Alicycliphilus denitrificans K601: one gene and its partner. The protein of the gene in region 1 interacts with the protein of each later gene in a pairwise test. Links are inferred from orthologs where the notes say so. Each region holds a gene or a part of one and is shown on either strand. Other genes may lie near its edges.

Region 1 (5,008 bases):
GCGTCCAGGTCGACCTGCTCTGGCTCCAGGAACTGCCGGGCGTAGCGCAGGTAGACGCGTTCGCGCACGAAGACGTCGAACAGGTCGGGGTCGATGTGGCCGTTGTCGCGCATCTTGCGCATGATGGTCAGCGCCTGCGGCAGCGTCATGGGCCGCTTGTAGGGCCGGTCGGCTGCGGTGAGCGCCTCGAAGATGTCGGCCAGGCCCAGCATGCGCGCCTGCCATGACAGCTGCTCGCGCACGAGCCCGCGCGGGTAGCCCTTGCCGTCCATGCGCTCGTGGTGGCCGCCCGCGTATTCCGGCACGTTGCGCAGGTGCTTGGGCCAGGGCAGGCTTTCGAGCATCCTGATCGTGGCCACGATGTGGTGGTTGACGATGCTGCGCTCGGCCAGCGTGAGCGTTCCCGAGCGGATGCTCAGGTTCTCGATTTCGTCCGGCGTGAGGAAGTTCGCCTGCCGCCCCTGCGGATCGCGCCAGCCGCGCCCCGTGCCTATGTCGCGCACCCGCTGCTGCTCGTGGGGGAGCATGGCCTCGCTGCCCAGGTTGCAGTGGCGCAGGAAGGCGCGCTCGCCGTCGAGCTCCTGCAGCTGGCACTGCAGGCCGCGCTGCAGCTGCTCCTCCGCCGCGGCATCGGCCTGCGGGCGCAGCGCGAGCTGGCGGCGCAGCATGTCGATCTCGGCGTCGCGCTTAAGCACCTCGAAGCGCGTGTCCACGAGGCCGATGCGGTCGTAGAGGGTCTGCAGCTTGGTCGCCTTGTCCACCACGTGCACCGGCGTGGTGATCTTGCCGCAGTCGTGCAGCAGGCCCGCCATCTTGAGCTCGTAGCGGTCGCGCTCGGTCATGGTGAACGCCGCAAGCGGCCCCTCGGTGGTGGCGTCGGCGGCCTCGGCCAGCATCATGGTCAGGGCCGGAACGCGCTGGCAGTGCCCGCCCGTGTAGGGCGACTTCTCGTCGATCGCCAGGTTGATGAGGCTCACGAAGGATTCGAACAGGCGCTCGTGCTGCGTGATGAGCAGGCGGTTCGTCACCGCGATCGCAGCCTGCGAGGCCAGCGACTCGGCAATGCTGCAGTCCTCCTGCGAGAACGCCTGCACCGCGCCCGTGGCCGGGTCGATGGCGTTGATGAGCTGCAGCACGCCGACCAGCTCGTGGTCGTGGTTCCGCAAGGGCACCGTGAGGAAGGAGCACGAGCGGTAGCCCGTACGCTGGTCGAAGGCCCGCGAGCCGGCGAAGTCGAAGTCCGCACTGCCACAGGCGTCGGCAATGCTCACCGTGCAGTCGTGCACGGCGGCGTGCACGGCCACCAGCGAATCGTTCGCTCGCCCGTCGGGCAGGTAGAGCGGCAAATCCGGGAAATCGACCGCCTGCCCCGACCTTCCGCCCTGGTGCAGCCCCAGCGAATGGGTGCGCACGAGCGCGAAGCGCAGCGCGCTGCCGTCATCGGTCACGCGGTACAGAGTGCCGGCGTCGGCATGGGTGAGCATCTGCGCCGCATCCAGGATGCGTTCGAGCAGGAGGTCGATGTCCCGCTCGCGCGACAGGGCCGCGCCCACTTCGTTGAGCTCCTGCAGACGCCCCAGCAATTTCTGCAATGCATCGGGCATGCAGGCGCTCCCCCTTCGGCCAAGCCATGAATCAATGTGACGGTGGATCACGCCGCACCGGCGCAACCTGAACACCAATTGTCAATTGTATTTGCCTGGCTGGTGGCGCAAGGCGCTATGCGCGCCGGGCCCGCGGGCTGCCCAGCAGCACCAGCAGCAGCATGGCGAACACCACGAAGCAGACGAAGGACCAGTTGGCGATGGAGCCGCCCAGGAATGTCCAGTCCACCGCCGAGCAGTCGCCCGAGCCGCGGAAGATCATCGGGACCGCGCGGCTGATGGGGTAGTTCTCGATCATGCCGTAGAAGTCGCGCCCGCAGACCGCCACCTCGGGCGGGTACCACTGCAGCCAGCTCTGGCGCGCGGCTGTGAAGGCGCCGAAGCCCGCCATCGCCAGGGCCGCCACGCTCCAGCCCATCCACCAGGCTTTTTTGCCATTAAGGCTTGCCAAGCCTGCGAAGACAGCTATGCTAATGAGAGCATAGCGCTGCACGATGCACATGGGGCATGGCTCCAGGCCCACCACATGCTGCAGGTACATGCCAAAGGCCAGCAGCCCCAGGCAGGCGGCGCTTATCAGCGCCAGGGTGCGGCGCGGGGCGATCGTTATCCAGTTCAGCAACACTTTTCTTTTTTCCTATAGAGCCGGCCCGGGCGCCGCGCCGCTCCACAGGAGCAGGCGGGGCTCAGATGCCGGCGGCTTCGTCCAGAAACACCTTGGCGCGCCGTGGCGTGACCACCAGCATCTCGCCGTCGCGCAGCCCCATGTCGTGGAACTGCTGCGCCGGGATCTGCGCCTCGATCAGCATATCCGGGGCCGCATTGTCCGCCGATTGGGTGCTGCCTTCGGGAATTAGTTCCAGCCGCGCGATCGGCCCCACGACGATGGAGCGCACCAGCTGCACCACGATGCCGCGCGGGCGGCCGTGCGCGTCGAGCGCCTGGCCCGGGGAGTAGCGCTCCACGTCCAGATCGTGCGGGCGCACGTAGGCGAAGGCCGGAGCGCCGTCGGCATGCCGGGCCTCGGGGCTGTCGAGCTGCATGCCCTCGTCCAGGTGGATGCGGCCGTCGTTGGCGCGGCCCTTGAACAGGTTCACGTCGCCCAGGAACCCGTAGACGAAGGGGCTGGCCGGGTTGTCCCACACCTGCTGGGGCGTGCCCTGCTGCTCGATGCGGCCCTGGTTGATGACGACCACGCGGTCGGCCACCTCCAGCGCCTCCTCCTGGTCGTGCGTCACGAAGATCGACGTGACGTGCAGTTCGTCGTGCAGGCGGCGCAGCCAGCGGCGCAGTTCCTTGCGCACCTTGGCGTCCAGCGCGCCGAAGGGCTCGTCGAGCAGCAGCACCTTGGGCTCCACCGCCAGCGCGCGCGCCAGGGCGATGCGCTGGCGCTGACCGCCCGAGAGCTGCGAGGGGTAGCGGTCGGCGATCCAGTCGAGCTGCACCAGCTTGAGCAGGTCCATGACCTTCTGGCGGATCTGCGCTTCGCTGGGCCGCTCCCTGCGCGGCTTCATGCGCAGGCCGAAGGCCACGTTGTCGAGCACCGTCATGTGGCGGAACAGCGCGTAGTGCTGGAACACGAAACCCACGCCGCGCTCGCGCACGTGCACGTCGGTCTGGTTCTCGCCGCTGAAGTGGATGCTGCCCGTGTCGGGCGTCTCCAGCCCGGCGATGATGCGCAGGAGCGTGGTCTTGCCGCAGCCCGAGGGGCCGAGCAGCGCGATCAGCTCGCCCGACTGGATGTCCAGGCTCACGTCGCGCAAGGCCTGGAAGCTGCCGAACTGCTTGCTGACGTTGCGGATTTCTATGCTCATAAATCAATAGCTTTTTGCGCTTTACCCATGCGCCTTAGCGGCCAGCCGGACGCTCAGGCGGCAATTCCGTGGCGGCCTTGCGCTGCTGCTCGTTCTGCCACTCGGCCACCGTCTTGATCACCAGCGTGACCAGGGCCAGCAGCGCCAGCAGCGAGGCAGCGGCGAACGCCGCGACCGACTGGTATTCGTTGTAGAGGATCTCCACGTGCAGCGGGATGGTGTTGGTCTGGCCGCGGATGTGGCCCGAGACCACCGACACCGCGCCGAACTCGCCCATGGCGCGCGCGTTGCACAGGATCACGCCGTACAGCAGTCCCCACTTGATGTTGGGCAGCGTCACGTGCCAGAAGGTCTGCCAGCCGCTCGCGCCCAGCACGATGGCGGCCTGCTCCTCATCGTTGCCCTGGGCCTGCATCAGCGGGATCAGCTCGCGCGCGATGAAGGGGAAGGTGACGAACACGGTGGCCAGCACGATGCCGGGCACGGCGAAGATGATCTTGATGTCGTGCGCGGCCAGCCAGGGGCCGAACCAGCCGTTGGCTCCGAACACCAGCACGTACATCAGGCCCGCCACCACGGGCGAGATGGAGAACGGCAGATCGATCAGCGTAGTCAGGAAGGCCTTGCCCTTGAACTCGTACTTGGCGATGCACCAGGCTCCCGCCACGCCGAACACCAGGTTCAGGGGCACGGCGATGGCCGCGGTCAGCAGGGTCAGCCGGATGGCGGACCAGGCATCGGGCTCCGACAGTCCCGCCAGGTAGGCATCGACGCCCTTGCGCAGCGCCTCGGTGAACACGGCCGCCAGCGGCAGCACCAGGAACAGCAGCAGGAACGCCATGGCGATACCGGTGAGCAGCCACCGGACCCACGGCGCCTCGGTCGTACCCGCGCGAGCGCGCGGGGCGGTACGGGCGGCGGCGCTCATGCCGGCATCCCCGCGTGGCGCCGCTGCCAGGCCTGCAGCGCGTTGATGACCAGCAGCATGACGAAGGAGATCAGCAGCATCACCACGGCCACGGCCGTGGCGCCCGCGTAGTCGTACTGCTCCAGCTTGCCGATGATGATGAGCGGCGTGATCTCCGACACCATGGGCATGTTGCCCGCGATGAAGATGACCGAGCCGTACTCGCCGATGGCGCGCGCGAAGGCCATGGCGAAGCCCGTGAGCAGCGCCGGCATGATGCCCGGCAGGATCACGTGGCGGAAGATCTGCCAGCGCGTCGCGCCCAGGCTGGTCGCGGCCTCCTCCAGTTCCTTCTCACTGTCCTCCAGCACCGGCTGCACCGTGCGCACCACGAAGGGCAGGCCGATGAAGATCAGCGCGATCACCACGCCATTGGGGTTGAACGCCAGCTGTATGCCCAGCGGCTCGAAATACTGGCCCACCCAGCCGTTGCCCGCCAGCAGCGCGGTGAGCGAGATGCCAGCCACGGCCGTGGGCAGGGCGAACGGCAGATCCACCAGCGCGTCCACGACCTTCTTGCCCGGGAACTGGTAGCGCACCAGCACCCAGGCGATCAGCAGGCCGAACACCAGATTCACGCAGGCGGCGATGAACGAGGCGCCGAACGTGAGCCGGTACGAGGC
Region 2 (5,051 bases), 1.9 Mb from region 1 along the record:
GCCGGCGACATCGCGGGCGTCCTGGCCATGTATCCCAATGTGCGGCCGACGATCAAGGAGATCGCCAAGGATCCGATCCGCGATACGGTCAAGGAAGTGCGCAAGGATCCGATCAGCGACACGGTCAAGGAGATTGCCAAGGATCCCATCCGTGACACGATCAAGGAGGTGCGCAAGGACCCGATCAGCGACACGGCCAAGGAGATCGGCAAGGACCCGATCAGGGAAACGGTCAAGGAGGTCGGCCGGGACCCGATCGGCCCTGGCCCCGGCCCGCTGATCAACCCGGCCGCCGGCGGGATTGCCACGCCCTTCGTGCTGGCCGGGGCGAGCCGCCAGCCGCAGATGGACAACCCCGGCGATGCGATGCAGCAGGCGGCCGAGCAGCTGGAGCAGCTCGCCGCCGCCCACCAGGAGGCCCAGGCCGCCGCCGATGCGCTGGCGCTGGAGCTGGAGCAGGCCCTGCAGGCCTGGCGCGCGATGGGGGGCGGCGAGGGGACGGCATGATCGTCGTCGTCTCCTACCCGGGCGAGGAGCACACCGACGCCGTGTGCGCGCGCCTGGCCGCCGCCGGGGAGCCGGTCCACCGGCTGGACCTGTCGGAGTTCCCCGGCCGGCGGCCGCTGGCCTTCGGCTGGCCCGGCCATGGCGCGCCGTCGCTGCAACTGCTGGGCGAGGAGCCCATCGACCTGGCGACGGCCGATGCCGTGTGGTGGCGGCGTGTGCGCCCCTTCGAGATAGACCCCGCGGTGGGGCCCGCCGACCGGCGCCAGTTCGCCCACAGCGAGACGGAGCAGGCCGTGCTGGGCATGCTCGATTCGATCGACGCGCCGTGGATCAATCCCCGCGGGGCCGACGATGCCGCGCACCGCAAGCCGCTGCAGTGGACGCAGGCCGCGGCCGTCGGCCTGACGCTGCCGCCGACCTGCGTGACGACGTCCGCCGATGCCGCGCGCGCCTTCTGCGACGCGCACCGCGGCGCCGGCGTGGTGTTCAAGCCCTTTCTCGCCAGCATCGCGGACTGGCGCGAGACCCGCCTGGTCGAGGCCGAGGACCTTGCGCGCCTGGAACTGGTGCGGCTGGCGCCGGTGATCTTCCAGCGCTGCATCCAGGGCGTGGACCTGCGCGTCACCGTGATCGGCGAGGCCATCTTTGCCGCCGAGATCGACGCCCGCGACAGCGACTACCCGACCGACATGCGCATGGTGATCGGCCAGGCGAAGATCCGTGCCGTCGAATTGCCCGCGGCATTGGCCGCCCGCCTGCTGGCCTTGATGCGGCGGCTCGGGCTGGTCTATGGCGCGATCGACTTGAAGCAGGACGCCCGCGGCGACTATTATTTCCTGGAGGTGAATCCCGCCGGCCAATGGCTGTTCGTGGAGTCGCGCACAGGCCTGCCGATCACGCAGGCGCATGCGGACGCGCTGCGCAGGCTCGCTGCCGGGCAGCGCCAGCGAAGGCGCCACGGCCCTTCATCATCCCAACCTATCAGGTCACGCCAAGACGATGCCCCATCTCGAAGGTCAGGTGCTATGGCCCAGCGACGCACCGCCGAGCGGCGCTGAGCTGGTGCTCACGGTCGAGCTGCGCGACGTCGGGCGCCAGGACGCCGCGGCGCCGCTGGTCGCGCAATATGCCGCCCCGGTGCGCGCGCCGGTGCATGGCGACGCCAGTGCGTTTCGCCTGGACTGGGCCGACCCGGCGGGCCTGCTGGGCCGGCCCACGTCCGAGCTCGCGCTGCAGGCGCGCGTCCTGGACGGCCGCGGCACGCTGCGGTACATCAGCACGGAGCATGTGGCCGCCGCGCAAGGCGCGTGCGTGAAACTGCAGCGCGTGGGCTGACGCGCGGCGCTCCCGCAATGGGCGGCCCAGGCCATGGCGCCGGCAGTGCCGAACTGCGCCACAATTCGCGCATGAACGCCCTGAACATCGCCGAATACACCCAGACGTTGGGTTTACAAGCAAAAGCCGCTTCAGCGCTTATGGCGCGTGCGCCAGCAGCTATTAAAAACAAAGCGTTGCTGGCGCTCGCCCGGCTGCTGCGCGAGAACGTCGGCGCGCTGCAGCTGGACAACGCGCGCGACCTGGAGCGCGCGCGCGCCGCGGGCCTGGCGGAGCCCATGGTGGACCGCCTGAAGCTCACGCCCAAGGTGATCGAGACCTGCGCCCAGGGCTGCGAGCAGCTGGCGGCCATGCCGGACATCATCGGCGAGATCATCGGGATGAAGCAGCAGCCCAGCGGCATCCGCGTGGGCCGGATGCGCGTGCCCATCGGCGTCTTCGGCATGATCTACGAGAGCCGGCCCAACGTGACCATCGAGGCGGCGTCCCTGAGCATCAAGAGCGGCAACGCCTGCATCCTGCGCGGCGGTTCCGAGGCCATCGACTCCAACCAGGCGCTGGCACGGCTGGTGGCTCGGGCGCTGGCCGAGGCCGGCCTGCCCGAGCACGGCGTGCAGCTGGTGCAGACCACCGACCGCGCGGCGGTGGGCCAGCTGATTGCCATGCCCGAGTACGTGGACGTGATCATCCCGCGCGGCGGCAAGGGGCTGATCGAGCGCATCAGTGCCGAGGCCAAGGTGCCCGTCATCAAGCACCTGGACGGCAACTGCCACACCTACGTGGACGACCCCTGCGACGTGGACATGGCCGTGAACGTGGCCGACAACGCCAAGACGAACAAGTACAGCCCCTGCAACGCGAGCGAGGGCCTGCTGGTGGCGCGCGGCGTGGCGGCCGGGTTCCTGCCGCGGATCGGCGCCGTCTACGCCGCCAAGGGCGTGCAGATGCGCGGCGACGCCGAGGCGCTGGCCATCCTGCGCGCCGTGCCGGGCGCCGACCTGGCCGAGGCCACCGAGCAGGATTGGAGCGAGGAGTACCTGGCGCCCATCATCAGCGTGAAGGTGGTGGCGGGGCTGGATGAAGCCATCGCGCACATCAACCGCTACGGCAGCCACCACACGGACGCCATCCTCACGCGCGACCACATGCACGCGCAGCGCTTTCTGCGCGAGGTGGATTCGGCCAGCGTGATGGTCAACGCCAGCACGCGCTTCGCCGACGGCTTCGAGTACGGCCTGGGCGCCGAGATCGGCATCAGCACGGACAAGTTCCACGCGCGCGGGCCCGTGGGCATCGAGGGCCTGACGTCGCTCAAGTGGGTGGTGCTGGGCGAGGGCGAGGTGCGGGGCTGATTAGCTCCTGACTTAATAGCTGATAGAGCGTATCCACATTGGTCTAGAGGCCAATTTCATATGAAAATCATCATCCTGGGCGCGGGCCGCGTGGGCCAGAGCGCGGCGGCCAGCCTGGTGTCAGAGAGCAACGACATCACCGTCATCGACACCGATGCCCAGCGCCTGCGCGACCTGGAGGCGCGCCTGGATCTGCGCGGCGTGGTAGGCAACGGCATAGACCCGGCCGTGCTGGCCGAGGCCGGCGCGCGCGACACCGACCTGCTCATCGCCTGCGCGGCGCAGGACGAGACCAACCTGGTCTGCGCCAAGGTGGCGCAGATGCAGTTCAACGTGCCGAGCTGCATCGCGCGCGTGCGCACCAACGGTTTCGAGGACGGCAGCGCGCTGCTCTCGCGCGAGGGCTTCGCGGTGGACCACATCCTGTGCCCCGAGAACTCGCTGGTGCGCTACATCGGCAAGCTCATGGAATACCCCGGCGCGTTGCAGGTGCGCGAGTTCGCCGACGGGCGCGCCTGCCTGGTGTCGGCGCGCGCGCGCGCCGGCGCGCCGGCCGTGGGCCTGGAGATCAAGCTGCTGCGCGAGCAGATGCCGGACGTGGCGGTGCGCATCGTCGCCATCTACCGGCGCTTTCCCGACGAGCCCGACCGCTTCGTGCCCTGCGACGGCGCCACGCGCATCGAGCCGGGCGACGAGGTGTTCGCGCTGGCCGGCCGCGAGCGCGTGCCCCAGGTGCTGGCGGCGCTGCGCATGCGCCCGGGCCAGCCGCCGCGCGTGGTGCGCCGCATCATGATGGCCGGCGGCGGCGTGGTCAGCGAGCGCCTGGCGCGCGCCCTCGCGGCCGAGCAGGGGCGCTTCAACATCAAGATCATCGAGCACGACGCGCAGCGCTGCGTGGCGCTGGCGTCGAACCTGCCCGAGGAAGTGCTGGTGCTGCAGGGCGAGTCGTCGGACGAGGAGCTGCTGGGCGAGGAGGGCATCGAGGAGGTGGACTTCTTCCTGGCGCTGTCCAACGACGACGAGAACAACATCATGTCTTGCCTGCTGGCTAAGCGCATGGGCGCGCGCCGCGTGCTGGCGCTCATCGACCGCCAGGCCTATGCCGAGCTGATGCACGGCACGCAGATCGACATCGCCCTGACGCCCGCGCAGGCCATGCTGGGCGAACTGCTGGCCTACACGCGCCAGGGCGACGTGCAGGCAGTGCACAGCCTGCGCCGCGGCGTGGCCGAGGCGCTGGAGATCGTGGCGCGCGGCGACCGCAAGAGTTCGCGCGTGGTGGGCCGGCGCGTGGAGGATCTGTCGCTGCCGCCGGCTGTGCACATGGGCCTGATCGTACGCGGCCTGCCCGACCCGGACGCGCCGCCGCCGCCCGAGGGCGCCATCGTGCCTGTGCAGCCGCGCACGCCCGAGGTCATCATCCCGCGCAGCCACACGGTGATCGAGAGCAACGACCATGTGGTGTTCTTTCTGCCGAACAAGCGCCTGGTGCGCGAGGTGGAAAAACTGTTCCGCGTGAACGCCATCTTCTGCTGAAATGCGCGACCTGTTCCCCGTCCTGCGCGTGCTGGGCATGCTCATGTGCATGTTCTCCCTGGGCATGGTGCTGCCGGGCCTGCTGTCGTGGTGGCTGCAGGAGGCGGTGTGGCGCGTCTACCCGGCCTCCGTCCTGGCGACCCTGGGGGCGGGGCTCGTGCTGTGGTGGCTCCTGCGCGGCCACCGTCAGGAGCTGCAGCCGCGCCACGGCGTGATCCTGGTGACGCTGGTGTGGGTGCTGCTGCCGCTGTGCGCCAGCCTGCCACTGTGGCTGGCCATGGCGCAGCTGGGGCAGCCGATCACGTTCACGCACGCGTACTT

What was found.
Region 2: the proteins of ALIDE2_RS13080 (region 1) and ALIDE2_RS22105 interact in binary tests that used the Escherichia coli proteins (3 or more experiments, as listed by UniProt). The link is inferred for Alicycliphilus denitrificans K601 from one-to-one orthologs.

What each region holds. Positions count from the first base shown.
Region 1 is NC_015422.1:2,745,739-2,750,746, forward strand. What follows is about bases 1,355-4,257. They hold ALIDE2_RS13080 (sulfate/molybdate ABC transporter ATP-binding protein), read right to left. Parts: upstream 3,419-4,257; coding sequence 2,291-3,418; downstream 1,355-2,290. Other genes in these bases: ALIDE2_RS13070 (HD family phosphohydrolase), read right to left, coding at 1,355-1,604; ALIDE2_RS13075 (disulfide bond formation protein B), read right to left, coding at 1,720-2,229; cysW (sulfate ABC transporter permease subunit CysW), read right to left, coding at 3,453-4,257. Outside these bases: more of ALIDE2_RS13070, read right to left, coding at 1-1,354; more of cysW, read right to left, coding at 4,258-4,346; sulfate ABC transporter permease subunit CysT, read right to left, coding at 4,343-5,008. UniProt on the Escherichia coli protein: Part of the ABC transporter complex CysAWTP involved in sulfate/thiosulfate import. Responsible for energy coupling to the transport system.
Region 2 is NC_015422.1:4,670,580-4,675,630, reverse strand. Bases 1,108-4,053 are described here. They hold ALIDE2_RS22105 (glutamate-5-semialdehyde dehydrogenase), read left to right. Parts: upstream 1,108-1,913; coding sequence 1,914-3,194; downstream 3,195-4,053. Other genes in these bases: trkA (Trk system potassium transporter TrkA), read left to right, coding at 3,255-4,053; ALIDE2_RS22110 (hypothetical protein), read left to right, coding at 1,507-1,842; ALIDE2_RS22115 (MvdC/MvdD family ATP grasp protein), read left to right, coding at 1,108-1,565. In the rest of the region: Dot/Icm T4SS effector Zinc-dependent metalloprotease LegP, read left to right, coding at 1-507; more of ALIDE2_RS22115, read left to right, coding at 504-1,107; more of trkA, read left to right, coding at 4,054-4,730; ALIDE2_RS22095 (TrkH family potassium uptake protein), read left to right, coding at 4,732-5,051. UniProt on the Escherichia coli protein: Catalyzes the NADPH-dependent reduction of L-glutamate 5-phosphate into L-glutamate 5-semialdehyde and phosphate. The product spontaneously undergoes cyclization to form 1-pyrroline-5-carboxylate.